Regions from separate parts of the Pseudoalteromonas sp. SANK 73390 genome, predicted to be linked through region 1. Evidence: predicted binding sites of a transcription regulator. Region 1 holds the regulator's gene; each other region holds the start of a gene.
The links. The regulator sigma-54, encoded in region 1, starts transcription at its own class of promoters, with help from an activator protein. The targets are predictions, from matches to a motif close to GTTGGCACGNNNNTNGNNT.

Region 1 (7,524 bases):
CGTTGGTTGGTTTGGTTGATGTGACCCAAAGCAATACCACGGATAACTAAGGTGAGTGTCTGGCTACCTGCTACCCCTCCCATACTTGGGACAATGCCGTTTAAAACGGCTAAAAATGGTAAGATATCAAGTGTGTTTTCAAAAAAGCTCGCAACAAATGCAGCGAGTAACGCAGTGAGTAAGTTAATACCTAGCCAGATGGAGCGGCGCTTAGAGCTTTTAAATACTGGCGCAAAGGTGTCTTCTTCATCATCAAGACCGGCCATACTCATCAAGCTATGCTCAGCATCTTCACGAATAACATCAACAATATCATCGATGGTGATACGCCCTAAAAGATGAGCGTTGTCATCAACAACTGCTGCCGAAATCCAGTTATAACGTTCAAATAGCTGTGCTACTTCAGTTTCATCCATGGTGATTGGAATTGACTCTTTGTCTGTGTCCATTAGCTCATGTACTAACTTATCTGGTGGGTTAGTCAGTAGGCTATTAAGCGACAGGGCACCGATAAAGCAATTATCTTTATCAACGACATAGAGGTCATCAGTACCATCGGGTAGCGTGCCACGCAGACGCAAGTAACGTAACACTACATCTAATGTCACATCGGGTCGTATGGTAACAGTATCCGTATTCATGAGTGCGCCAGCTGAGCGCTCTTGATAGGATAGTGCTTGCGTTGCACGCTCTCTATCTTGAGCATCCATGGCACCGACTACGTCTTGATAGACTGTATCAGGTAGACTACGAAGTACTTCACCGAGATCATCGTCATCCATGTCCTCGGTTGCCGCGGCGATAAGCTCAGGTTCCATTTGAACAATAATGCTCAAACGCACATCTTCTGATAGCTCTTCGAGTACATCCCCTTGAATATCAGGGTCTACAAGCTGCCATAATTGACGGCGCACTTTGTGTGGAGACGATTCGAGTAGTAAAGCCGTATCACACGGTGCTGTTTCCGCTAAAGTACGCCTGACTTGAACAAATTGTCCACTATTTAATGCCTGCGTTACTTGTTGCAGTTGTTGTAGTGTGTAGTCTTGTTCAAGAGCTTCAGGCATAGGCTTCCTTCAATTATTTTTATGTTTTTAATGTCTGCCTAAAAGAAAAGCTGAAGAGCCAGCTAGGGTATGATTTAGAAATTTAGGCGCAGTGCATGACTAAGAGTTTAACGTAAATACGCGTACCTTACCAAGCTCTGAGAAAATTTTAATTACTGAACTTGATTAGCTAACTTATTCTTGTTCATAAAACTTTTGTGCGATCAGCTCACCAATTGCGTGTAACGCACCTTTGGCATCTGGACCATCACATACCACTTTAACTTCTTTGCCTTGACTGCTTTCTAACAAAAGCAATGCGAGCACACTATTGCCATCTGCTGATTTGTCATCTTGATATAGGGTTATCTGAGCATCAAACTTTATAGCAAGTTGAGCGAGTACAGATGCGGCTCTTGCATGTAAACCACATTTATTTTGAATTAAAAAGGTGTCTTCACAACGCATAAGGTTAATTATCTTGCTCTCTGTGGCGAATTTTAATATTAGGATGAGTTCGCGCAAAGCTTTCACCAATCGTTTGTGCCAAATAAACCGAACGGTGTTGTCCACCTGTGCATCCGATCGCAATGGTTAAATAGCTGCGATTATTTCGCTCTAAGTGGGGTAACCAAGTTTGCACAAAAGTTTGAATTTGCCATGTGAATTTTTGCACGATGCTATGACTAGCCAGATAGTCTTTAACTGGTTGGTCTAAGCCTGTTAAGGGTTTTAGCTCAGGTTCCCAATGTGGGTTGGGTAAAAAGCGCGCGTCAAAGACATAATCAGCTTCTTTGGGTATGCCATGTTTAAACCCAAAAGATTGGAAAGTAACGATTAGTTGCTTATCTTTTTTTCCTAAAATACGCTCACGAATGGTTTCAGCCAACTGGTGTACGCTTAAATCAGTTGTGTCTATGAGCACATCGGCACGTGTAGTTAGCACATCTAGCAGTCGTTTTTCTTCTTGTATTGCTAAATCTAGGGGTAAGTCATTCACTGATAATGGATGCAAACGACGCGTTTCAGAAAAGCGTCGTATGAGCGTATTATCATCGCTGTCTAGATAGAACAGCATTGGGTTAGCAAAACCTGGCAAATATTCTAAAATATCATTAAAGTCTTGTTGCTCTTTTGGCAGATTTCTTACATCAATGCTTACAGCGATTTTATCGTAGTTATCAGAGACACTACGTACTAAGGACGGTAATAAATTGACTGGGATATTATCAACGCAATAATACCCTAAATCTTCTAATACACGAAGTGCAACTGACTTGCCTGAACCAGAGCGACCGCTGATGATGATTAATTCCATTATGCTTCTCTTAATAACCTAGTCTGCTGAGGCAATAATGGCATAAAGTTCCTCGTCATTGCTAGCGTTCCTTAGCTGTTTACAAAATTCTTTATTGTTTAGCTGCTGAGCTATCGATGACAAAGTTTTTAAATGTTGTTCGTTATCGCCATCAGGCACAATTAAAGCAAGAAATATATCAACAGGCCGATTATCAATGGCATCAAATTCAACCCCTTGTTGATTGACTAATAGTAAAGCTGTCACGACTTCAAGACCTATTATCCGACCATGGGGCAGGGCAATCCCTTTACCTATACCTGTACTGCCGAGTTTCTCCCGGGCCATTAATGCGCTAAGGATATCGTGCTGATTTAAATTGGGTAGCTGTTCGTGCGCTAACTCGCTAATGTATTCGAGTATACGTTTTTTGCTATTAAAAAGGACCGCAGCTTTGCTACAGTCCTTATTGATTATCGAGCTTAATTTCATAATTAATGTCGAATTAGCTTCTCTTTGTGCTTAATTACCTGACGATCTAGCTTATTAATTAGGCCGTCGATCGCAGCATACATGTCCTGATGTTCTGTCGAGGCAAAAAGCTCTCCGCCATTAACGTGCAATGTCGCCTCTGCTTTTTGTACTAGCTTTTCAACATCTAAGATCACATGTACATTGTTTATATGATCAAAATGCCTTTCTAACTTTGCAAACTTGTTGTTGACATAGTCTCTTAATGCATCGGTTATTTCTACATGACGACCAGTTAAATTTAGTTGCATAAGCATTTTCCTTCTTAGGTAATACGCCTAAATCAAGCTTTTACGCTGATTTGACGGTGGAATGGCTAACGACTCCCGATATTTTGCTATGGTGCGTCGGGCCACCTTAATTCCTTGCTCCGCTAATATATCTGCTATTTTACTGTCGCTTAATGGCTTAGCAGTATTTTCTGCAGCAATTAGCTTTTTGATTAGTGCTCTGATTGCTGTGGACGAGCACTCACCTCCATTTTCAGTACTAACATGACTTGAGAAGAAATACTTCAACTCAAAAATGCCTCTAGGTGTGTGCATATATTTTTGTGTGGTCACTCGTGAAATGGTGGACTCGTGCATTTCAACCATTTCTGCAACATCATTTAACACCATGGGTCTCATTGCCTCAGGGCCATGTTCAAAGAATGCCTGTTGTTGTTGGACAATGCAATTAGTAACTTTCATTAATGTTTCATTTCTGCTTTCTAAGCTTTTAATAAACCACTTTGCTTCTTGTAAATGAGAGCGAATGAATTGACTATCTGTGCTGGATTTCACTGAGCGAGACATTGCAGCATATTGATTGTTAACACGAATTTTAGGCATGCACTCCGGATTTAGCTCAACTACCCAGCGGCCTTTTATCTTCTTAACTGATACATCAGGAATGACATATTCAGACTCTTCACGAATAATGCTTGCCGCAGGTTTTGGGTTAAGAGTGTGAATTAATGTTACGATCTCCTTGAGCTCAGTCTCTTTGAGCTTGGTTTTTTTCATCAAGGTCCGATAGTCGCGACTTGCAAGTAGCTCAATGTGCTCATTGAGGATCATTTTAGTTTCGCTCAACCAAGGAGTTGTATGCGGGTCAAATTGATTGAGCTGAATACACAAGCACTCTTGTAGTGAGCGAGCGCCAATGCCAATAGGATCAAAAAGTTGAATTCGTTTTAATACGGCTTCTACTTCATCTAATTCAATATGTTCGCCACTGTTGCCATCATTCAAGCTCTCTAAGAGATCTTCGGTACTTAAGGTGAATGTACCGTTTTCGTCTATGGCTTCTACAATAGCGACTGCGATGCCGCGATCTGTTGGGCTAAAAGGCGTTAATTCGAGCTGCCACATTAAATATTCATGAAGCGTTTCCGTCGTCTCACCTTGATAAATAGTCTCGTCTTCAGGCATGGGTCCACTACTGGCAGCAGGAGCTGCACTCATGTACTCATCCCATGTCACATCCATAGCGAGGTCGTCGCTCACGGTCTCTTTACTTAGTGCGGCATCCGAATCTATTTCGTAGTCACTTACAGGCTCGATATCTTGACTGTCTAAATGCGTGTCCTCTTGGTTTTCATCTTTACCATTTTTATCTTGGGCACTGTTTTGCGCATCAGATTCTGGCTCTGACTCATCTACTTCAAGAAGCGGGTTGCTATCAAGAGCTTCTTGGATCTCTTGCTGTAGATCCAACGTGCTTAGTTGCAGCAAGCGAATAGCCTGCTGTAACTGTGGTGTCATGGTAAGTTGCTGCCCCATGCGCAGCTGTAACGATTGCCTCATCTACCTTTAACAATCCTTCTGGTTTTCTATTATTATTGTGACTAAACGTACATTAACTATAGCTTGAATTGTTCACCTAGGTAGACATCTCTGACAGTTTGATCTGCTAAAACATGTTCAGGAGTACCAGAGGCGATTAATTCACCATGTGAGACAATATAAGCTTTTTCACATACATCAAGAGTTTCACGAACATTGTGATCGGTGATTAACACACCAATACCTCTATTTTTTAAATGTTCGATAATTTTCTTTATATCTAACACTGAAATGGGATCAACACCAGCAAAAGGCTCATCTAAAAGGATAAATTTAGGATTTGCGGCTAAAGCGCGAGCAATTTCTACTCTTCTGCGTTCTCCGCCTGACAGTGCCATACCTAAGCTATCGCGAATGTGTTGAATGTTAAACTCATCCAGTAGTTCATTTAAAATTTGCTCACGGGCTATCTTATTCAGTGAGTTGCGAGTTTCCAAAATCGCCATTAAATTTTGATATACCGTGAGCTTTCTAAAAATTGATGACTCTTGAGGTAAATAGCCAATGCCTAAACGTGCTCGGTTATGCATTGGCAATAGTGTAATGTCATGATCGTTGATGCACACGGTGCCATTATCGCTTGGCACGAGACCTACAATCATGTAAAAGCTGGTGGTTTTTCCTGCTCCATTGGGACCAAGAAGGCCAACAATACTACCTGCTTCAACACTAAGGCTGACGTTTTTAACAACTTGTCGGTCTTTGTAACTTTTTGCCAGAGCAGTTGCTGTTAATACACTCATATTTAATTACCTTGACCCGCTTTTTTAGGTGTTTTTTCTGGTACGAGTATGGTGTGTACGCGCGCGTTATCTTGCTCACCTCTTTCGGCACTTATCAGTTGTTTATCCATATCGTAGGTAATAGACTGAGCTTGAATAATTTGCCCAGCTTGATTAATCGAGGCATCCCCTTTAATCACTAAAGTACGATTAGCAACATCATAGCGAATTTCTTGTGCGCTGGCAGTTAACTTGGTACCGTCAGCTTGTTGTTCTGAAAACTGAGCTGGAGAGCCTGTAGCAACTAACAGTTGTTTGTTGTCCCCAAGCTCTTCGCGCCGGTGAACTTCAAGTCTATCAGCATTAATTTTACGTTTGCCGTGAATGATCTCTACGTTTTTTTCAAATATACCAATATTGGTCTTGAGCTGAGCCTGTTGCTTGCCTGCTTTGATAGAAACTTCATTTGCAAAGTCGTTTTGTTTTGCGATGCTTGGTTGGCAAAATAACAATCCAACAAGCATAGCGGTAATACATAGTTTATTGGTCATAATAAATAGTTCGAGTATGGTTTATAAGTTCAATGATATCCGTGTTTAAATCAGCATAAAGCCCTTTGCCGTTAATTTTTAAACTAGGGCCTGTAATCTCTACAGGCCTTTCAGATTGCATCAGTCGTTCGTCTATTTCAACGCGTATATTGTCTGCTTTAATTAAAGTGATCATTGCGCCTGTAGTTAAGTTTTTGGCTTCAACATCACCTTCTAGCATCAATGTATTGTTTTCATATAAAGTTGCTTCTTGTGAAGAAATTAACCAATTTTGAGGGCCGTTATACAGTGTAAATACAGGCATAGTAAAATGGCTAAAGCCTAATTCTTGATAAAGCTCCATTTTATCCGCAGTAACTGTGTAGCTGCGAACACCTGTCTCATTATAAGACGTTTGTTCTAGCGCAGTTGCAATATAATCAGGTTTGGCAATAACATCACTTTGAGTGTCTGTTTTTGGTGTTGTTTGCGTCAAATAGGGGTACCACAGCCATACCATCACTGCGATAAAAACTAAAAATAGCACAACACGGTTACCACTCATCTTATATTTCTCAGTATTGAGTGAATATTATTGGCACAGTTTGTTACGTTAATAATTTTATCACTTACCAAAATAGGGGGAGTTGAATGAATTACCCATGAATGGATTTGCTGTTCATTTTTGATGTATTCCACAGCAGTCATTTACAGTACTCCGGCTCTTAATAAGTCTTGAGTATTAAGTGCACCAATAGGGTGTATATTACTATCTATGACAATTAAGCCATTGATTCGTTTCGTTTCCATAATATTTAACGCTTCGGCGGCTAACATGTCTTTGTTTGCTGTAGTGCAGTTTACAGTCATAGCTTTGTGGATTGGTGTTGTATGTAAGTCTACACGTTGTTCAATAATACGTCGTAAGTCACCATCAGTAAAAATACCGATAAGTTGCCCGTTTTCATCAACAATTGTTGTCATGCCTAAGCCTTTCGCTGACATTTCAAATAATGCGTCTTTGATTGTACTTTGATGAGAAACAATAGGAACTTGCTCGCCCTGATGCATAATGTCACTTAGCGTGAGTAGTAAACGTTTGCCCAGAGCACCACCAGGATGTGATAATGCAAAATCATCTGCAGTAAAACCTTTCGCTTCCAATAATGCAACCGCCAATGCATCACCCATCACCAGTGTTGCAGTTGTGCTTGCTGTTGGTGCAAGCCCTAAGGGGCAGGCTTCTTGCGAAACGGCAATACACAGATGCACATCAGATAATTGTGCCATAGAAGAGTTTTTATTGCCTGTCATGGCAATCGTTTTTGCTCCGATACGCTTGATTACGGGTATGATGTTTAATACTTCGCTGGTTTCACCCGAATTTGAAATAAGTAGTACGACGTCATGTTTTGTGATCATGCCTAAATCACCGTGACTCGCTTCCCCTGGGTGTACAAAAAAAGCGGGTGTTCCCGTGCTTGCAAGTGTGGCGGCGATTTTTTTGCCTATATGGCCTGATTTGCCCATTCCTACCACTATCGTTCTGCCTTGACAGTCAAAAATAGT
Region 2 (7,524 bases), on a different contig from region 1:
GAAATGGGGTAAATATTTTTTCTTGGTATTCTGAGTCAAATCCAATGCCATTATCAGTCACGGTTATTTTTATCCACGACTCATCACCTTGGTTAGTCAAGTGCTCAGGCGCAGTAGTTACTTCACATTTTATGTCAATGACAGGAGTCTCGTTTGCTCGTCGAAACTTAATTGCATTGGAAATTAAGTTCGAGAACAGCTGAGTTAACTGACTGGCATCTGCAGTAATTTGGGGTAATGGGTGTACTGTGACTTTACTGTGACTATCTTCAATAGCCACTTCTAAATCTTCAATCACTTTACTTAAAAGTAGGTTGAGGTCTACTTCAATAAATGGCTTTCCGCGCGTAGTAACACGAGATAGCTCCAACAGGTCGGTGATTAATGTCGACATTCTCATGGCTGCTGAATTCATTCGCGCAAGGTAGTCTTGGCCTTTGTCTCCAAGTTGTTCGCCATAGGTGGTTGTTAATCTGTCACCAAAGGCACGTATTTTTCGCAAAGGCTCTTGTAAATCATGAGAAGCGACAAACGCAAAGTCTTCAAGTTCTCGATTACTGCGGTTTAGTTCTTCAGCATATACTTCCAATGCATGGGTACGTGCTTGTACTTTTTGCTCTAAAGTTGCGTTGTATTGCTCTAAGTTTAGTTTTGCTGCCTTTGTATTTTTGAGGTGCTTAATGAGCAATAAGAGGATCGCACCACAAAGTAAAATACTCAGTGCAGTAAACCAGACTACGTTACGTTTGGAATTTGCGCGGGCAATATCTAAGCGCTTTAATAAATCAAGCCGAATTAATGTCTCTTCGTGGATTATGATGCTGTATCTGTTGCGCAAATCAATGTCAGAATTTTCAACGTCTTCTAAAATTCGGTGTGTTGGGGTGACATTGGATTGAGCGGCAAGCTCAATGCTGGCTTTGAGTGAATCAAGTTTTATTTGTGCGAGCCGGGTAAACTCAGCTATGCGCTGCTGCTGCAAGTGGCTATGCGATTGTACTTGTTTTGTGCGCTCTAAAGAAAGTTCAAACTGCTCAAGTGCTTTAGTAAATGGTGTTAAATGTTTATTTTTTTCAGAGATTAGAAAGCCACGATGGCTTGACTCCGCATTTAAAAGGTCGATATGTAAACTGTCAATTACCAACATTACTTCACTGGCTTTAGTCAAGTCTTTTTGAATTGTGGCAATATTTGTTATATTTTTTAACCCGATAACAGCGTTAAATATAATTGCAGCAACAATAATAACTGCACTTAGCGATACAAAACTAGAGGTGTTTAATGCTTTGATTAATTTATCCATATATTTAACTTAAAAGCTCATTAGTGAAGCTGCTCAATGAAACTTATTTGAGCAGCTGTTGCATTGTTTCGCTACATTCTTTGGCAGAGACAATTATTTGCTCTGCCACCTTTTTTATATCCTCAGGTGATATTGATTTATCCACCATTATTTTTAATAACTCGGCATTCATAGTGATATGGTTTAGTGGCTTTCTGGCATCATGAATGACAGTTTCAACTGATTGTTTATTTTCCATCATTGTCTCCTTTTTGCGAGAGAGTGTTAGTGTGTTTGCTCATAGGAATTTAATCGGTTGTAAAGTGTTTTGGTGCTAATTCCCAAAATTTTTGCTGCGTTAGTTTTATTACCATCGACGGATGCTAGAGTTTTATAGATCAGTTCTTTTTCTAATTCTTCAATCGTCGTGCCGACAGCTGTATCTGCAGAAAGTCTCGTATTTACAGGTGGTGGTGTAACCGGAGCGTGTGGCGATAGTATTTGTGGTGGTAGATTTGCGTTAGCAGGTGCTTGAGTTGCACGAGAAAATGGAGAATCAAAAGAGGCAGGAAATACCAGTTTATTTTCTTGTAAGTCTGCCATGATAAATGCGCGGTGAATAGTATGTTTTAATTCGCGAATATTACCAGGCCAGTCATGCGCCATTAGTAAAGCCATATCAAGGTCAGTTAGCGCTAAACTGCTATTATTTTGCTTGTTCATATCGTCTAAAAAATATTGGGCCAGCAGGGCTATATCCTCTTTTCGCTCCCGTAATGGGGGGATCGAAATTGGAAAAACAGCTAACCGAAAATAGATATCTTCTCTGAGTACTTTATTTTGTGCTATCTCTTCTACCGAGCGGTTAGTTGCTGAGATAACTCTACAATTGACATCAATGCTTTTAGTACCGCCAACACGGGTGACCGTTTGTGTTTCTAGCACACGCAGTAAGTTAGGTTGCATTTCAATGGGCATTTCAGTTAATTCATCTAAAAATAAAGTGCCGTCTTGAGCCAGTTCAAATACGCCTTTTTTCTGGGCATTTGCACCTGTAAATGCGCCTTTTTCATGGCCGAATAACTCACTACCAATTAAGTCTTTTGGGATAGCACCACAGTTAACAGAGACACGTTGGCCTGAAAGTTTACTGGCATTATGAATTGCTTGTGCAACCATTTCTTTACCTACACCGCTTTCGCCCAACAACATAATGTTGGCATCGGTTTGTGCCACACGCTCTATCATGCGATACATATCTTTCATAGTGCTCGACTCGCCAATTAAGCAATCAAAGTATAGAGCGTGACTTTGTGTCTTATTTTTTTCAGGTAAGTTACTTCCCCCTGCGTTACACAATACTTGCTTTAGGTCGTCTGCATCAATTGGTTTAGTTAAATGTCCAATTTCTGTGCTACATATTTGTGCAATGGCGTTTTTAACTGACGGGTGACCTGTGATCATGGTAACTTGTGTTGATATGCCATTAACGTTGATATGATCCAGCAAGTGCAAACCACTGCCATCAGGCAACATGAAATCAAGTAACACATGATCAAAATGTTGCGTATCAAGCCACTGTTTTGCTTCTTTTAGTGTTGCAGCGCTAAATACCTCACACTCTAAATATTCTATTATCCGACATGCTATATCTGTAAATTCTAAATCATCATCAACCAACAAAACGCTTTTCACAATTTTATCCTTTTCACTCCCGCTTTTCTTAGTCTACCTTATTTTAACGCTAATTTATAATGGGTTAAGACGCGATAATAGATAAACTTGCGGGTAGTACGTGAATTTTTAGCTCCGTTGCACTGTCAATTTCTCCGTCTATTGAATACTTAAGGTCTTGGTCGCTGTTAATTTGTATATGCTTTACATGGCAATGTTTTATATTCTTATTTTGCGCATCAGGTGCGCGCACACTGTTATTAAATAGTTCAGCCAAAGTAGTGAGTTGTTCTGTTGTGCTGTCTGTGTGATCAAGCTGGGTGACATCCAACAAACCATCTTGCCAATTAGGGGCACCACAGCCTTGTGCTAATACGGTACTAAATGGTGCAGCGTTAGCAACTACAATACTACTGCACTTAACTTCATGTTGGGGCTCTTGATCTAACTTAAGGTGGATGTTTAGCGCTTTATTGGTAACTAAAGCGCTAAAAAAACCTTTAATATAGGCAAGTTGGCCTAACTCGTTTTTTTGTTCGCGACTGGCATTGTCAATCATTTGTTCCTCAAGGCCCAGTGCGACTACTAGCAAGGCGGTTTTTCCATTGCATTGCATAGTGTCCATTTTGACAGTCTTATGCTGGATTATGGCATCGCAAGCTTCGCTTATTGGGTCAATTTTGCTAGAAAACCCCCATAAAACATGTGCGAGTGCATTGGCTGTGCCCATAGGAATAATACCTAGGTGGTGTTGGGTGTTTTTTACTGCACAGGCTACTTGCCCAACGGTTCCGTCACCACCACAGGCAACTAAAGTATGTGGTTCTTCATGGCTCTCAATTAATGACTCGCTGAGTTTTTTAACATCGGTATCTGCTTTGGTGAAATGAAATAAGAGTGTGTACTTTTTGGTTAATTCACCAATAATGGCGTTATCATGCTGAAACCATTTTCCAGAGCCTGATGCTGGGTTAATGATCAAACTTAGGTTATGCGCTTGATGCGCTTTAAGTTGGTTACTTAGCTTCACCAAACGTTTTAGCTGCTTTTTATTCAAGCGGGCTGTCCCTCTGATCTCTTGAACTTGCTCTATAACCTCTCTAACCGATATGTCAGGCTTTGAAGCAAGCAAATAGGCACAAAGCATGAAAAATGAGCGGCCTCGCCCTAAGGCACAATGTACAACTACTTTGTTATTGAGTTGGTGTTGCGCTTTAATCCAGTTAATAGCGTGTTCAAGTTGCTCTTGAGTTGGCGAAAAATGATCAAGAATCGGAATGTTAAGATAATAGAGGTTTTCCTGTTGAGCAGACCAATTTAATCCATCAAACTCAGCAGTTACATCTAAAATAGCGTTGACGCCCTTAGACTCTAACATATCTACATCACTGGGAAATAAACGACAGGCAAGGAATAAGTCATCGGTAATTTTTTGTATTGCAGGTACTTTGTCATGATGCCTCATAAACGCATTATAAAGCTGTGTGGCGAGTAAGTAGGGTAGTAAAATACATTTTATCCAAACAGGAATAGACCCTGTTGCTGATTTTCTAAATACACTCGGATAATTTGTACTGTAAGCGAATAAGACACATGCAAGAGAAATGCATAGCCATAACGCGGGCAAGAAAAACCAATTGTGGTAGCTCAGGACAACAAAAGCCACTGATAATAAAAATAGCAGCAAGTAGTATTTGATCATCTTCATTACTATCTCTTCCTTTTTATATTTAGCTGAGATTAATTCAAGAAACGTGCCTATATCAATTTATATATTATTCATACAGTTATGCATTTTAATATGAGTTTCTGCAATTAAGACATGCACGGTTGTAGAATTTACACATACAGTAAAGGTACTTTGTAACTCTTACATAGGCACAGTTTAGTGTGTAACTTTTTGATTGTGCAGGTATAGAAAGCCGTTAATGATAAAAAGTAACTTGTTTAACGCAGAGCAGGTTATAAAGATCAATATTGAAAAAGATATTTTATGATTCGATAGAGTCGAGATATGAATAAAATCACAAGTTGAAAGTTGTTTAGTTTGCTCAGTTGTGCCATGTTTAAAAGGTTTTATGGCCTTTTATGCAATGTAGAGGTTTGATATAAAATAAACTTTTAAGTTTTTATTCTAATTTCTAGATAAGTGTGAAATATTAACCCTTTGATTTGTATTAGGAGTGTGCGTACCGCACTGTTAACCAAATGTTTAAAAAACTTTCTATCAAGCAGAAAATCATATTAGGCTTTTCTAGTCTTGGTGCGCTATTGTTAATATCTAGCGCATTAGCCTACACGGCGCTCAAGCAAATAAATCATGCCAACAGCAAAGTCAAAAATGTCGCGTTACCAATCTTGAAAACAGCTAATGCATTACAGTTACAGCAAAGTGCATTAAGCAAGTTAGTTTCAAAGGCATTTAGTGAAAACAACCCAACAAAAGTCAAAGAAATAGAAAATCGTTTTGTTCAATTACAGCAGGGTTATCAGAGAAAATTATCTGACTTACATGATGTTACAGCAAATAACCCACAATTTTCTACGTTACTAAAAGATATTGTGTCAGTGAGCACAAATATAGATCAGCATGCAAAATCATTATTATCAGCCAAACAAACGGTATTAGCTCAGCGATTAGCAATAAAAAATAGTGTGGGGCAGTTTGAACAAAGTCGCTCCATAGCAAGCGATGCAATGTTGAATTTGGAATTAGTAGAAACAGATAACGCGCGACAGCTAGCCGAAGTTGCAGGTACAGGTATTCGTATTGATGACATGATGTATACTTTGAGTGACAACATCAAGGTCGCAAACCAGTTGGAACTAGATAACTGGCAAGAGCAGCAACAAAGCGTGCAATTTTTACTAGGTAATATTCAAAACAACTTTGAGTTTTTAAAGCGCCAAGCTCAGGGGTTGGAGGTTGAACCATTACTGAGCGAATTTAGTGAACAATTAGCGATTATGAGTGAACTTTTAGATAAGCCCGGTCACCTTTATCGGCGTGTGAACAGTAAGCTCTCTGCCATTACCCAAACTCAAACAGCCTATCAACAGGCTGAGTCTGCAACTGAGCGAGTACAAAATACACTCAGAGAATTGCAACAGGTATCAGATAACCAGTTGAGTTATTACGAAAACAGTGCGGAACAAAAAATAGAGCAAGCTCAAAATGCGGCATTGTTGATGGCACTTATCTTCATTTTGCTAGCTGTTTTCATTGCTATATCAACCAGCCGAGCTATGTTAGGCCCTTTGGCGGCAGTCAATAAAATGCTGGGCTATTTAGCTGAAGGTGACTTTTCTCGGGCAATGAAAAAGCGCAGTGACGATGAGTTTGGCATGCTGATCGACAATATTAATAGAGTAAAAGACAGCTTAAGAGTGTTATTAGAAGACATTAATACTAAAGTACATGAGCTAGAGCAAATGTCTGATTCTTCACAGCAACGAAGTCAGGTTTTGGCGAACAACTCTCAGCAGCAACTAAAACGTATTGATAGTGCTGCCGGATTGGCATCTGACATAGCACAAAGCGCTCAGCAGGTTAGTGAGGAGTCTGCCACTACGTTAAATAGTATTAAAGAAGCAGAGCAACAAAGCCTGAGTGTGAATAAAATTGCCAACGATAACAGGCAACATATGTTGTCTCTTAACGGTAAAATGGCAAATGCAGTAGAGGTAATGGATAAATTAACTCAGCATAGTCAGAGCATAGGCTCAATTTTAGATACCATAGTATCTATTGCAGAGCAGACAAACCTGTTGGCACTAAACGCGGCGATAGAAGCTGCTAGGGCAGGAGAGCAAGGGCGTGGTTTTGCTGTGGTTGCTGATGAGGTGAGAACTTTAGCAGCACGTACGCAATCTTCGACTAATGAAATTAATACTATGATTGAGTCGCTCCAGCAGGATACAAAACTTGCGAACAGTGCGATTGTTGATGGCCAAGGGGGAACTCAGGCCTGTGCACAACGCAGTGAGTCGCTATCTGAGGCTATTGAGCAGATTGAACAGATTTTGATACAAGTTAATGGGTTAAGCAGTCGAGCCAGTGACGCCGCGAATGATCAAGTGTCACATTGCCAGCAAATTGAAAGTGTGATGGCAAACGCTCAACATACCGCCAAAGAAAATGCCAGTGAAATGCAGCATATGGCTCAAGCTAGTGAGTCTTTGAGCCGCTTTGCCAACTCGTTAACTGCATTGGTAGAGCGGTTTAAGCTTTAGCACTCACAGAGAGTAAAATATTTTGGCATTCTTTTAAGTTCATAAAGCAAGGGACAGGGTAATCTGGGTGTGCCTCTTTGAGCGCGCTGCTCGCCAGTGTGTCAATATCTTCTTGACGTAGCTCTTCAAAATGCACTTGAATGTGCATACTGTCCAGTAGTTGCTCAATATGGCAGAGTAAATCCTGTGCTTGTTGAGCAATCGGGTAATCTAAAGACGTTAAGCGGCAGTGCCGCGCGATTAATGCCAACGTGCTGTCTACTCTGTTGCCATACCAGCGTAATACTGGCAGTAATAATACTGCGTTGGATAAGCCGTGTGCTGTGCCATAGTTT
Region 3 (7,524 bases), on a different contig from region 1:
TACTCAGATTATCCAATGTATTTAACACATTTTGAGTTGTTGGTTTTTCCAAATCAAAACTAAATGAAGTTGGCGCTGCGCCAGCAAAAGTCATATCCATACCTGCAGCACTTAAGCTATTACCACTAAACGTACCGCTTTGGATGGTTGCGCCACCTTGAACCACATCAAATGTTGTTGCTGATGTAACATTTATAGTGATTGTATTGGCAGTTGCAGGGGCTGCTGGATCAGCGTTATAGTTCGCTTTGTGAAAATTATCAAACGAGCCTTGTTCATTAACATAGACTGTAGCCGTTGCAGGTGCTACTGAGGTGCTATCTATATTCAATCGCTTGCTAACCTTTTCAAACACATCAAAACCATTATCACTAGAGCGTATTTCTACTCCCTCCGCCACTTTAATTTTATGCTGCCCTTGGTCACCCCTGTATGTATATTCATTGGCAACTTGGTCAAATTCATAAGTTTGAGTATTGTCTTGATATCCAGAGAAAATATACCGACCGTCTTCAGATTTTGCATTCATCCAATCAAGCACAGCAGTTTTAATGGTATTGACCTCTGCAGCGATACCCGCCCGGTCTGAGGCCGTTAATGCACCGTTACCTGCTTGTATTGCTAGTTGCTGCGCCTTTAACAACGATTCATTAATATTATCTAGCACCGTTTCTTGCGTTTCAAGACGACTATTCAACATACTGGTATTTTTCGTGTATTGCTCATTAGTCTGAATTCTATCTCCATATAGCAGCGCTCTTGCCATAGCAGATGGGTCATCACTGGCACTTAACACACGCTTTTGTGTACTAACCTGCTGCTGCGATTTATTCACCTCTTGTTGATTGTTCAAGATTGAGTTTAAACTATTTTTATACATCAAATTATTTGATAAACGCATAATTACCTCGCAGCACTAAGTAGTGTATCGAAAACAGATCGCGCTGTTGAAATGATTTGAGCTGATGCCGAATAAGATTGTTGAAAACGTAGTAAATTAGCCGCTTCTTCATCTAAATTTACGCCCGACATTGACTCAAACCACGCTTCTGACTGATTCGCTAACGCTTCAAAAGCAGCACCATTGGTTTTGGCTTGATTGGCCACAACACCAATATCAGTCACTAGCCCAGCGTATGCTTCATTGAAAGTCGCTAAATTATCAGCCACTGCCGTGGTTATCACATCTTTTCGTACTAACTCACTCGATTGTAATTGAGATAAAGCAGAACCATTACGGTTATCATCAAAACCACCCGTGTTAACTTCTAGAGTAAATGTATCACCCGTAGCAGGCTGTCCTTCAATATCAAAGTTAAACCCATAGCCATTAAATGGTGCCCCAGCTTGCGTCAACATATTCTTACTAGGTGGGGTAATCGTGAAAGTACTAGTACCACTGCCATCTGTAATTTGATATTCATTTGCTGTTGCGGTCTTGGTAATGGTGATCGCACCATTTGTCAGTACCGGTGGATTACCTGGCGTGGAAGTCGCATTAAAGCCAGTGCCAATACTCGTTACCTGCCCTGCTGATATAGTACCACTACCCACATTACTCGCACCTGCGTTTGTGCGTATAGGCGATGCTAAAGCCAAGTGATTTGGCCTGTCTGTCTCTAGCGAAATAGAACTTGCCGTTGTAGAATTAAGTTTAACTAAAAAGCTATCATTCACTGCGGCACCCGCAGCAACGGATATGTCCAAACCAAATAAATCAGCGCCCGCTGGAACCGTTGTCGTTGAATTGACAACACCACCGGTCACATTGGCTGTTGTAGGAGTACCAATCACGTTACCTTTGGCATCTATGGCTGCCACTTCAACACTTGTCGCTGTTAAAAAAGTAACTCGAAAATCAGTTGCAGGAACATTTTCGCCCAACCCTGCCTCTACCGTTGCGGTCACTGAGCCTGTACCAGTATTATCTTGATAAGCATAACCTTGTACGGTTGGGATTTTAAAAATGTCTTGCCCCATATTGCCATCAAGGTCCATGCCTAAGCGATTCTGCTGATTAAATGCATCAGCCAAAGCAAGGCCTATTTGCCCAATTTGGTTTTGAGCAGGGTGCAAAATCTCATCTCTAAACGCCAGTAAGCCGCCAATTTTTCCTTTTAGGTTAGCAATATCGACATCTAATGCGACTGCATTGCCATTTGCTACATCCAACTTGAGTTCTTTAACTTCTGGGTCAGGGTCACCATTAAGAGCTAGTGTATTAAACGTACCATTTTCCATAACTAGCGATTGACCAGATCCTAAAAAAACCATCTTTTCACCATTAGGACCATCTATTGTTTCGATATCAACTAACTCAGCAAGATCTTTAATTGCTTCATCTCGCTCATTAAAAACTGAATTAGCAACATTAGAACCCTCTTGTCCTCGGCTCGCTGTAATTTTACTATTTAGATTGCTGATATTTTCAATCAAATTATTTGCTTCACTGGTGTATACATTCAGTTGCTCGTTCACAATCCCTTGTTGATCAAAAACAATACCCGATAAGCGATGCATTTGGTCAACTAAGTTTTGTGAATCAGTCATAAATAAAGAGCGTGTTACAGACGATGAAGGTTGGTTAGCAGCTTCTTGTAAATTATTAAACAAAGAATTGATGCTGGTACTTAGGCTATTCGACTCTTGTGAAAACAAGGTATCAACACGAGATGATTCGGTTACAAATTGCTCATAATAAGACTTACTCGATATGTCTCTATTAAGTTGTTTTTGAGCAAAATCATTAAGTAACCTAACTGTTTCGCCACGACCAACTTGATTGCCAATCATTGTTGTGTGCTCAGTACGCTCTCTAATATACCCTTTGGTATTCATATTAGAGATGTTTTTACTGGTTGTTTGCAGTAACTCGTTACTGGCACGAATGCCGTGACTGCCTATATTCATAAGATCATAGGTCATATCAATTTACTCCTTGGCGGATCAAAGAAGAGAGCATCTGTTTAAACTCTCCACGCTGTAGCACACTTTTAATCTTTTGAGCATAATTTGGGTCCGTGGCATAACCTGCCTCTTGCAAAGCATCAAGGTATTGGGCCGGCTCTTTTACTTTTTTGAGCGCTTGTTCATACCTTGGGTTATTTTGTAAAAAATCGACATAATCACTAATGCTTTCTTTAATAGAATCATATGCTCTAAAGTGTGCTTGCTTTTGCACTGGCAGCCCCTGCTCAAATTCCAGTGTCAGCTTTTTGGCGCTCTCACCATGCCAAGACTTATCAGATTTGATATTAAACAAATTAAAACTACTAGAGCCATCCGGCTTTGCAATCACATGCTTACCCCAACCTGTTTCTAATGCAGCTTGAGCTACCATTACAGCAGGATTCAGCCCTATCTTTTGTGCGGCTTCTTTTGCATGACTCCAAAGGGCCCCAACAAATGACTCAGGGTCTTTAAAATCATCCTGGTTCTCTGATTTATCGGCTGACTTTTGTGCCACATGAGACGTCGCTTCACCATTGGCGATTTTATCGCTTTGTAAGTTTGCATTAGTACGTAAAACAGAAGCTGGCGTATAGCCCTCACCATTGGGAGCTAGTTGTTGAACAATTAGTTCTGCAAGGCCTAAACTCCCTTTTCCTGCAAGCTCAACAGATAACTGCTGATCGTGCATTTCTTCAAAGAACTTGACGCTACTTGAATTAAATGGACTTTCTTTATCTTCCATCGCCTCATTCGCTTTGCGCATACTCTTTAAAAGCATTTGCGTAAAAATCGACTCAAATTGCTGCGCCGCTTTTTTAAGTGCTTCATTAGATGCTTGAGGGTCAGTGCCGCTTTTTAAGGCATCTTGACGTAGGGTATTAAGATCACCTAAATCAAAAAAATTCTGTTTGTCTAACGGATTAGTATTCATCTGCTAACGACACATGTTGAAAATCATGTGTAAATAAATGCAAGAAGTAAGCCAAAAAAAGCCCCGATATTTCGGGGCTAACTGAATGATTAAAAATAAAACTTTAGATGACGACTAATTGACCATTGATAGCGCCAGCTTCTTTAAGCGCTTCAAGAATAGCCATTAAATCACCAGGTGCTGCGCCAACTTGGTTAATAGCACGAACAAGATCGTCTAAGCTTACACCTGGGTCAAACACAAATGCCCGTGAATCATCGGTATCAACATCAATAATACTTTGTTGTGTTACCACCGTTTCACCTTGTGCTAATGCCTGCGGCTGAGCAACGTTTTGCTGCTCTGCAATCGTTACAGTTAAACCACCATGGGTGATTGCTGCAGGCTGCAGCTTCACATTTTTGCCAATAACAATTGTGCCAGTGCGTGAATTAACAATAATTTTGGCATTCGTATCCGCGGGTTTAAACTCTAAGTTTTCAAGTGTTGATAAGTAGGCCACACGCTGGGATGGATCTCTTGGCGCAATAACCCTAACTGAGGCTGCATCTAAAGGCTTAGCACTATTAGGGCCCACTAAAGCGTTAATTGTATCTGCTAAACGCTTTGCCGTTGTAAAATCAGGGCTATTTAAATTAAAGGTAATATGATCACCTTGCGTAAATGGGCTTTTGACAGCACGCTCAACCATTGCTCCATTTGGCACACGCCCCACTGTAGGCGTATTAATGACCACACGACTTCCATCTAACCCTTCGGCACCTAAACCACCCACAATTAGGCTGCCCTGAGCAATCGCATACACATTGCCATCCACACCTTTCATAAAGGTCTGTAATAATGTTCCACCGCGCAAACTCCCTGCACTACCGATAGAAGAAACCGTTACATCAATTTTTTGACCTGGTTTTACAAATGGCGGTAAGTCTGCATGCACAGCAACAGCAGCCACATTCTTTATCTTTGGTTTTAGACTCGATGGCATGGTGATACCAAAACTACTTAGCATTGCTTTAAAACTTTGCTCAGTGAATCGACTTTGCTCACCCGTACCTGGCAGACCAACTACTAAACCGTAACCCACTAACTGATTTGAACGCACACCTTCAACCATACTAACGTCTTTTACTCGTTCGGCACGTACACACTGTGAGAACAAACTACCTAGTACAACACATACTATAAGAAACATTTTCATCGTCTTTACCTTTTAAAATGGCAGTAATGTACTCATAAAGAAACGAGCCAACCACCCAGCGCTTTGTGTTTCTTGATGCTGGCCTTTGCCCGAATATTGGATTCTCGCGTTAGCAATTCTGTTCGACTGCACTGTATTGTCAGCATTTACATCCGCAGCCCTAACCAAACCTTCTAGCCTAATAAACTCTTCACCCGTATTAAGCGTTAACCACTTTTCGCCTCTAATCACTAAGTTACCATTAGGTAAAACTCTCATCACATTGACTGAAATGTTACCAACTAGGCTATTTGACTGATTTGCTTGACTATCTCCTTTAAATGAAGACTCTGATTCCAAACCAAACTGAAGGCTCTCTTTACCTATATTAATAGCAGAACCACCCAATCCAGTCACAGGGTTAAGAGAAGCATCGGTTTCTTTGTCTGTTTGATTATTAGCAGCCTTTGATGCCTGTGTAGACTCTCTCAGTACGACAGTAATAATATCGCCTGTACGCAGTGCCTTCTTATCAGAGTATAAATCATTAGAAAGGTGCTGACTGAATAGCGAACCTGTTGCCACAATAGGATCGGCTTGTTGTTCTGGATACATTGGCGCATAGTATGGGTCATCTCTTTGCACATCAGCGTTTTGTGTTGACACGCATCCTGAAAGTAAAACGGTTACCAAAATTGCTAAGCTAAAATCACGCATACTGCCCCCTAAAAATTATAACTGTTGATTGATGTAACTTAGCATTTCATCTACTGCTGAAATAACCTTTGAGTTCATTTCATAAACTCGCTGAGTTTCAATCAAATTAACTAACTCTTCCGTTACATTTACATTAGATGTCTCTAATGCGCCTTGCACGATTGAGCCTAAACCGTCAACACTCGGATTACCTTGTACCGGTGCACCACTTACAGCAGTTTCGGTATACAAGTTTTGCCCGATTGGTTCTAAACCTGATGGGTTAATAAAGTCGCTAATGACCAACTGCCCTATAACCACATTCTCTGCCTGACCCGCGATTGCCACAGACACTTCACCATCTTGTGACACCGTCACTGATTGTGCATCATCAGGGATATTCATTTGTGGCTGAATAGGAAAGCCAGCACCAGGAGTAACAACTCGCCCTTCTTCGTCTGTGGTAAACTGACCATTACGCGAATAAGCGGTTGTGCCATCTGGCATTTGAATTTCAAAAAAACCAGGCCCTTGTATCATCCAATCTAACGAGTTCTCAGTACTAAGCATATTACCTTGTGAGAAGTTCTTTTGGTTTGCTACCACTTTAGAGCCCGCACCTAGCATCAAACCAGAGGGCAGCTCGGTATCTTGAGAGGATCGGCCGCCAGGTTGATTAATATTTTGATAAAGTAAATCTTCAAATATAGCACGGCTTTTTTTGTATCCAACTGTGCTCGCATTCGCTAAATTGTTGGAAATAACGGCTATGTCAGTTTGCTGGGCGTCTAAGCCTGTTTTACTGATCCACAATGCTGGGTTCATAATATCTACCTCACTTGGTTAGACGATACGCAGTAGAGACACGTGACGCTCGTCTATCTCTTCCGCTGTTTTCATTAGTTTCATTTGCATTTCAAACTGGCGTTGATGATTGATTAAATCAACCATCTCATGCACGGGATTTACGTTAGAACGCTCTAACGTGCCGCTCATGACTCGTGCAGTTGGCGAAATATCGCAAAACCCACACAAACCATTCACCAGTGTTTCTTCTTTTGGCCTGAACAAACCGTCATTGCCTTTTTCTAATTGGCTATTGTCTGCTTCAATAATTTTTAAGCGATCTACCACTTCCATAAAATTAGCGGGTGCGCCTTGAGGACGAATTTGAATTGAGCCATCATCACTAAATATCACTTTATCAACAGGTACTGGCAAGATAATTGGCCCACCTTCGCCAACAACTTGACGTCCATGACTGGTGATCAATGCCCCATCTGCACGAATATTAAAATTACCTACTTTGGTGTATGCTTCATTTCCACTTTCATCCATTACGCTGATCCACGTTTTTTGTGCAACGGATATATCTAAATCTCTACCAGTTTCTACAACAGGGCCTGCTGTCATATTAGTACCAGGGCGTTCTTGCATCGCAAAAACACGTGTTGGTAAACCTTCACCGAAAGCTTGCATAGAACGCGCTTGCGCAAAGTCGGCTTTGAAACCAGTCGTATTGGCATTGGCAAGATTATTGGCTTTTATCGCCACACCTCGCAAATTCTGCTTAGCACCGGACATCGCCACATATAGCATTTTATCCATCGTTCTGGCCTAAATAATTTTTCATATAATGAATAAAGCAATTTTAGTGCCAGAAAAACACAGCCAATATAATAAGAACTGCCAAAGATATGACGGAAATATAGAAAAGATATGACCACAAAAAAGCCGCAAAAAATTGCGGCTTTTTTATCAAACTGAA
Region 4 (7,524 bases), on a different contig from region 1:
TGCTCCTTGAGTAAAGCTGGCATTTTCATCAAATTGCCAGAAATCTTTATCAATCACTTTAGATTGCTCTGTTTTGACACTCACTCGGTAATCATCAAATGTGTGACTAAACATCACAAACCAACTATAAAAGTCATTATCAACCCCCCGATTTGCTCCCATCGCTGTGTTGCCTGACATTGCTTGTATAATGACCTGTGATTGCGCACTCAGTTTTGTACGCCAAGCCAAACTCCAAAACTTAGTATCCCATGCATATTGCTTAGTTACGTAATTAATTGCGCTAGGGTCGCCATTATTATCGTACCAATAAAGTCGCACGTTATGACGCTTTAAATAACTCCAATGCAGCCCTGTATAATAGCCAAAACGCCCGTCAATTTCAGTAAATGGTTCAACATACTGCCCTTGAAGACGTAACTGCGGCGCGCTAAGCGATTTGAGCGGAGCAAACCCGATGCGCTCATTAAAAACACTTTGTCTATCATGAGGTACAAACCCGCGCCACGCGATGAGCGTGCCCGCAGGGTCATTACCTTTGAATATTGCACCAATCATGCTGATATCATGCTTTGAGCGAAACCGCCTTGCTGCACGCTTAAGTTCAAATTCAGCGCCAAAAGTACGCACTTCCTCACCCAGCCATGCATTCAAAGCTGAGTAATGATAAGTATAAGGAGAAGCCCAACCAAGTGCCGGATTTTCTAACGACATCCTTGGATAAAATCCGCCTATTCGAGCACTAAATTGATATCCTTGTGCCAATGGTTGATACTGAGCATAGGCCTCTGTTAGTCCAAATTTATCCTTGGGGTCCGCAACATACTGCGCAACACCATGTGCCGACCAAGCAGAACTTAAATCGACTCTCGTACTTAACACAGCACGACTCACACCTAATTGATTACTTCCTTTATCAAACCTTGCGATACCCCACCCTTGCTGATGCCAAGCTTTCATATTACTGGGGTTGGTTAAAGAGACATCAATCGCACCTTTAAAGTGCGTCGAAATACCTTGTGCTGCTACATAGGGACTTAGCAGTAACACACTTAGCATGGCGCCTAATTGTTTACTCGTAATCATCTGTTTCATCGGTGAGGAACTCCAGTTTTTCGAGTAACGGCTGTTTAATTTGATATTTTACAGATTGAGATACTTGGGTAATAGTCAATGGCATACTTTCTGGGTCGTTTAGATTCTCAAAACGTTCGTGCCATACATTTAATTGTGCATTACCCAGCTGAGTACTGTTAATATCAAGGTTGACCTTACCTTGAGTATTACTGACACCATAAACCCCTGAATTGACAATCAAGATATACCCCAGCATCCAATCATGAATATTACAACCTAGCTCTACCACACCTGTTTCTTTAAAATGTACAGGTGCCAAAGGTTTATCACGATAAAGCTTTAATTCAAATGACTTAGCTTTAGAAAATGAATACACATGGTGAAGTATCGAATCAAAATTAGGGAAGTCTACTTTGCTCTTCGTTGGGATGATCAACGTATGTGGCACAAATGCTCTATTTTTTTGGCCCATACTATACACTTTGTCTTTTTGAGATTGACTAGCTTGCCATTGTTCACCAGCCAACCACACAGCAGCTCCTGAAATTGCCTTACCTTGAGAATCGCTTATGGTTACTTCAAGTGCAGGGCTTGAACAACTTACAAATCCAAACAAAAACAGTATTTTTCTCATGTGTATTCCGTACGTGTCATGTGGTATTGAATATTGTGCACACCAAGCTATTAGGAGAGTAGACCTAAGATACGCCTTTTAGCATTCAAAATGAATACGTATGCAGAAATTTCAGAGTTTCCCTATGTGCGCCGTATGCTAATACAACACCATAAATGACAACAAATAAGGGAACCCTATGCGCTTAATCAGCACTTTGGTAATGTGCAGTAGCTTGTTTTGTTCAACAACCCAAGCGGCAAACTACTCTGTTAGCTCTCCCGATGGCACTATCGAGTTCACTATTGACGATAGCCAATCTCAACCTAAATACCAAGTTAAGTTTAACGATAAGCAACTATTAAGTAACTCAAAGTTAGGCTTTGAGTTTAAACATGCTCCTGCAATGAGAAACAACTTAGAAATTGCCAAAGCAACAACCAGCAATTACCAAGATACTTGGCAACAACCTTGGGGTGAAGCGCGCTTAATTGAAGACCATCATAATGAATTGGCAGTTAGCTTTGGTGATATAGATAATAAAAAATCAGCATATCTATTGAGAGTACGTGTATTCAATGATGGCTTGGGCTTTCGTTATGAAGTCAACCAAAGTAATGCGCTATATATCACTAAAGAGTTAACTGAATTTAATTTTGTCGATAGTCAACACAGCACAGCATGGTGGATCCCTGCCAGAGGTTGGAATCGCTATGAGTACACCTATAACACCACAGCCTTGCAAAAAGCCGCTCATGTACATACACCTTTTACATTAAAAAATGCAGATGGTGTACATATTAGCGTGCATGAAGCTGCCTTAGTCGACTACGCTGCGATGACACTAAACCAACGTCGACCAGGCACATTTGTAGCAGATTTAACTCCTTGGTCTGACGGGATAAGAGTAAAAACAAATGGTCAATTTAAAACTCCATGGCGCACCTTACAAATTGGTGATGCTGCAATAGATTTATTGAACTCTCACTTAATCTTAAATCTTAACGAGCCAAATAAACTCGGCGATGTTTCTTGGGTTGAACCGGGTAAATATTTAGGTATTTGGTGGGGCATGCACATTGGTAAAAATACGTGGGGCAGTGGTGAAAAACATGGTGCAACTACCGCCCACACTAAAGAATACTTAAGCTTTGCCGCCAAACATGGTTTCGATGGTGTATTAGTTGAAGGCTGGAATACCGGTTGGGACGGAGATTGGTTTTTTAACGGAGATGTATTTAGTTTCACTCAAAACTACCCAGACTTTGATATTAAAGCGATTGGTGAATACGCAAAGCAGGTGGGGGCACGGCTGATTGGCCATCATGAAACCTCTGGGAACGTAAGTAACTATCGCCTGCAAATGAAAGATGCCTTTGAATTGTATCAACAGATAGGCGTTCGCCAAGTAAAAACAGGTTATGTCGCAGATGGCGGCAATATAAAGCGCATTGATGAACGTGGCCATGCGCGTTTTGAATGGCACGACGGTCAGTTTATGGTGAATGAATATTTACATAACGTAAAACAGGCCGCCAATTATCACATTAGCATTAACACCCATGAGCCAATTAAAGATACCGGCCTGCGTCGTACCTACCCTAATTGGCTTAGTCGTGAAGGCGCGCGAGGACAAGAGTTTAACGCTTGGGGTACACCACCCAACCCACCAGAACATACTCCAATGCTCGCATTTACACGCATGTTAGCTGGCCCGATGGATTTTACCCCTGGTATTTTCGATATGAGCTTTAATGGCTTAGGCGATAAAACCAATCGACCACAAACCACACTGGCAAAACAACTAGCTCTTTACGTTGTGCTATATAGCCCCATTCAAATGGCCGCTGATTTACCAAAAAACTACCTTGCCAAAGCTGATGCCTTCAAATTTATCAAAGATGTCCCGACTGATTGGGAAAGCAGTATCGCGCTATCCGGTGAGGTAGGGGATTATGTGGTATTTGCCCGTAAAGAAAGGCAACGCGGTAAATACACCGGCAAAGATTGGTATTTGGGCGCGATTACTGATGAACACGCACGTACTATCACAGTCAAATTAGACTTTTTAGAACCGAATCAAAAGTTTGAAGCGCAAATTTACCAAGATGGTAAAAATGCACAATGGAAAACTAACCCATATGACATAAACATCAGTAAACGTCTCGTTACGAACAAAGATAAACTCACTTTAACACTTGCCACCAGCGGCGGTACGGCAATCCGTTTCAAGGCACTTTAATTGACATATAAACATCGGTATCTTAACGATGTCGATGCTTTCTGCCATACAATAGCCCCCTTTACCTCTGTTATAATTAACCTAAGATTTGGATAAGGCTTTGCAAGAAAAAATACTTTGTTGGTAACATTACTTAGTGAAATTGCTTAATTATTCGTATTTATAACCACACACTATTTTTGTTAAATCGTAACCACCTGATAAAAAAGAAATAATAAAATGGCCTGCTCATTGCTTTATAATTTTAAATAATGAAAATGCGACATAGGGAGAATAACGTGCCAGTACCAATTAACGACAGGCCTGTAGAATCGGTAAGAGAAGAAGTAATAGACCAACTTATCTTAAACTACAGTCATGGTGAAATATCAGCTGATGCATTTGAAAGACGACTAGACAAAGCATACAGCTTATGCGAGCCTGAGCAGCTCCAAGCTTTAGCAGCTGACCTACCTCTGCAGTCAGACCCTCGCTATCACAGTGAAAAGCAAGCCAGAATGCAACCTAAGTTCACGGCATCTGAGCAGCACCCTGACACTCTCAATATTACTTCTATTTTAAGTTCTGACCAACGCACAGGAGAGTGGATTGTTCCTAAACATATCCAATTAAACAACTACTTTAGCGGCATAGAACTGGACTTTAGAAATGCAATTTTCACTCACCCAGAGGTGACGATCGAAGTAAATTGCATTTTTGGCAGTGATGAAATCATTGTACCTGAAAATATCGACGTGATTACCAATACCACCAATATATTAGGTCAAGTGAGTAATAACCGAGCGGGGCTTTCATCCAATACCTACAATACTCAGCGCCCTAAGCTTTATATTCAAGGTAAGGTGATTTTAGGCAGCGTTGATATTAGTGTTAAAAAAACCATGCAAGAAAAAGTCAGACAATTTGCCGACAGCTTAAAATCACTGTTTGATGAAAAAAGAAGCTCTTAAGCCGCCGCTTATACATCCGCAGAGCCTTAGTCGCAGTTAGGCTCTGCATAAACCATAATAATATGCATCTGCGCGCTCATTACCTAGTTTAAAGTGACTACGTAAATGCCCTTCTCGTTGCATACCTAGCTTTTCCATTAACTTCCATGATGCAACATTGTCAGTTGCACACAATGCCGTAATTTTCATCACCGGCTGTTGCACAAATAGCTGAGTTATAAATGCATCTACTGCCTCAAAAGCATAACCTTGACCCATAAAGTCTTTATGTAGTCGATAGCCAATTTCGCCTATTAAGCTTTCTGTGTTTACATATTTAAACATCAATTCACCAATTAACCGACCACTATAATTTAGTGTAATTCCCAAAGCCAAACGTTGCTGCTCTTCGCCATGCCAAGGCTTACACCCTTCTAGTAAACGCACTTTAGCTTGCGTAAAAGTCAAAGGTTCACCAATATAACGAGACGTTGAAGCACAGCTGCGGTGTTCAAAACTTGCTTGCAAGTCCTCAGGCGTCACACATCTTATGACTAACCGCTGCGTATTAAATTGCATTAACTAATCCTTACTAGTGTGTGTTTAAAACACTGATACCCGCTATTTGTCGGTCCTTTATCAATAAAGAACCGCCTCATCTAATAACCTAAAAAAATATATAATTTCAAAAACTTAGCATCTAACGCAATATAAAACTGGCACCGTAATATATTAAAAGAAGTATCGAAATACCACTTTTAATACGCCAACTCTCTCTTTATAGTGAACTCGATAATTGTGCCTGACGACGTTGTAGGTGCCACCCGATAAACTGGCTTAAAATTAAAGAGCAGACAGCTAAACCGGCTCCAAAGTAAAATACCAATGAGTTATCATATAACCAAACAACTCCAAAACTAGCCGGAATGACAACGGCAGCGATGTGATTAATAGTAAAACTTACCCCTGCAGTTGAAGCAATATCTTCTGGCCTCGCTATTTTTTGAAAATATGTTTTAAGCGCAATTGCCATCGCAAAAAATAAGTGATCAACAACATATAACACCGCGGCAAAGTCTGCAGATTCAACCAATGCATAACCAGTAAATACCAGTATTAAACCCGTATATTCTATCGTTAGTGCCTTTTGTTCACCCATCTTGGCTATCATTTTACCAATCATGGGGGCCGCAAAGATATTTATCACATGATTTAGCATATACAATGCGGTGATCTGAGCGACATCAAAACCAAACTTCTCAACCATCAAAAAACCAGCAAACACCATAAATATTTGTCGGCGCGCACCAGAGAAAAACACTAATAGGTAATACAGGCTATATTCCTTACGCAAAATGAGTTTTTTATTCTGGATACTATGTGCCTGAAAATGTGGAAATGCATTTATCATAAATAATGTAAGAATTAGTCCTATACCACCGAGTAATAAATACAGCCATACGTACCCAACCTGTAAAAAACTCACGAATAACCAAATCATTGCAAATGTAACTAATGACGCCATAGACTTTATCGACATCAATTGCCCTAACTTCTGCGCAGCTTCGTCTTTGCTGAACCACTGAAGACTGAGTGATTGATTTAGTGTCTCAAAATAGTGAAAACCAACAGACATTAATACCGTGGTCGCATAAAGGCCATAAATAGTCGGGAATAAACCGGTCACAGCAACCCCTATCGATAATAAACATAAGCTGATTAGCGCAAAGGTCTGTTCTTTCAAAACCAAGAGCACAAACACGGCAGTAAACGCTAAAAAGCCAGGAATTTCTCGCAAAGATTGCAGCATACCCATGTTCGCACCATTAAAGTTCGCTGCCTCTATCGCAAAGTTGTTTAACAAGGCTGTCCATGCAGCAAACGTCACCGCCATCACAATTGTTGCCAGCGCTAAAAAGCCAAATGGTGTTTTCCATTTTTGAGCAGGTACATGTTCCATTGCCTCTCCTAAAAGCACGTTGATTAAATTTCATGCTCATTGTATGCTCAATTTTAAATGACCAAAATACAACACCATGACAGAAAGTTTATCAAACCAGACAAGTTTAGGCTGGGTGAGCAGTCAAACACGATTTAACCTAACCCACTTAGGTAAGCCAGTTTACCCAAGAGCAACCACTATGCCGCCTTGGCAACATGTACAAACACATCAACATACTTGGGGGCAACTTGCTTACACCAGCAATGGTGTAATGACAATTAACACCCCTGCTGGGAATTTTGTTATTCCACCCGATCAAGCTCTTTGGCTCCCCCCTAATTTACCTCATGAAACATTTTGCCGTTATGGCGGACATTTTCGTAGTGTTTATATTGATGGTGACTATATTGACGTTTTAGGCCGTGATGCCAAGCTATTGCACGTAGATGAGTTACTAAAATCTATCATTTTAGAAATATGTCAATGGGATCCTAACTATACTCTCGATGAAAAAAAGCTGCGTTTTATTGATGTCTTTATAGACAGGCTCGAATCAGCTCCAACTAGCGCCTTTTTTATGCCAACAGCTCAAGACCCTAGATTATTGCCCATAATCAGTGAGCTTCATGCTAACCCCGGATGTAATAAAACACTACAGCAATGGGGTGAAGAGGTTGGCGCGTCAACCAGAACCCTTAACAGGCTGTTTCACAAAAGCTTT

Region 2: SANK73390_RS04160 (diacylglycerol kinase family protein) is a predicted target of sigma-54. The motif match lies at 4,700-4,718, and genes of this name have one in related genera.
Region 3: flgJ (flagellar assembly peptidoglycan hydrolase FlgJ) is a predicted target of sigma-54. The motif match lies at 3,921-3,939, and genes of this name have one in related genera.
Region 4: SANK73390_RS00505 (LiaF domain-containing protein) is a predicted target of sigma-54. The motif match lies at 4,151-4,169, and genes of this name have one in related genera.

The regions. Positions count from the first base shown of each region.
Region 1 covers NZ_ARPN01000055.1:69,194-76,717, forward strand. Annotated here, with positions in the region: gene mgtE (magnesium transporter) at 1-1,067, opposite strand, end outside; gene SANK73390_RS07950 (HPr family phosphocarrier protein) at 1,242-1,514, opposite strand; gene rapZ (RNase adapter RapZ) at 1,519-2,364, opposite strand; gene ptsN (PTS IIA-like nitrogen regulatory protein PtsN) at 2,383-2,835, opposite strand; gene hpf (ribosome hibernation promoting factor) at 2,838-3,125, opposite strand; gene SANK73390_RS07970 (RNA polymerase factor sigma-54) at 3,153-4,664, opposite strand; gene lptB (LPS export ABC transporter ATP-binding protein) at 4,721-5,446, opposite strand; gene lptA (lipopolysaccharide transport periplasmic protein LptA) at 5,449-5,976, opposite strand; gene lptC (LPS export ABC transporter periplasmic protein LptC) at 5,966-6,520, opposite strand; gene SANK73390_RS07990 (KpsF/GutQ family sugar-phosphate isomerase) at 6,664-7,524, opposite strand, start outside.
Region 2 covers NZ_ARPN01000041.1:3,841-11,364, forward strand. Annotated here, with positions in the region: gene SANK73390_RS04145 (sensor histidine kinase) at 1-1,303, opposite strand, end outside; gene SANK73390_RS04150 (histidine kinase) at 1,347-1,541, opposite strand; gene SANK73390_RS04155 (sigma-54-dependent transcriptional regulator) at 1,568-2,977, opposite strand; gene SANK73390_RS04160 (diacylglycerol kinase family protein) at 3,042-4,664, opposite strand; gene SANK73390_RS04165 (methyl-accepting chemotaxis protein) at 5,228-7,189, shown strand; gene SANK73390_RS04170 (iron-containing alcohol dehydrogenase) at 7,179-7,524, opposite strand, start outside.
Region 3 covers NZ_ARPN01000114.1:44,389-51,912, reverse strand. Annotated here, with positions in the region: gene flgL (flagellar hook-associated protein FlgL) at 1-901, opposite strand, end outside; gene flgK (flagellar hook-associated protein FlgK) at 904-2,925, opposite strand; gene flgJ (flagellar assembly peptidoglycan hydrolase FlgJ) at 2,927-3,883, opposite strand; gene SANK73390_RS16065 (flagellar basal body P-ring protein FlgI) at 3,987-5,081, opposite strand; gene flgH (flagellar basal body L-ring protein FlgH) at 5,094-5,777, opposite strand; gene flgG (flagellar basal-body rod protein FlgG) at 5,793-6,581, opposite strand; gene SANK73390_RS16050 (flagellar basal body rod protein FlgF) at 6,600-7,364, opposite strand.
Region 4 covers NZ_ARPN01000007.1:49,202-56,725, forward strand. Annotated here, with positions in the region: gene SANK73390_RS00490 (hypothetical protein) at 1-1,095, opposite strand, end outside; gene SANK73390_RS00495 (cupredoxin domain-containing protein) at 1,073-1,711, opposite strand; gene SANK73390_RS00500 (glycoside hydrolase family 97 protein) at 1,890-3,932, shown strand; gene SANK73390_RS00505 (LiaF domain-containing protein) at 4,211-4,882, shown strand; gene SANK73390_RS00510 (GNAT family N-acetyltransferase) at 4,919-5,440, opposite strand; gene SANK73390_RS00515 (MFS transporter) at 5,640-6,821, opposite strand; gene SANK73390_RS00520 (AraC family transcriptional regulator) at 6,898-7,524, shown strand, end outside.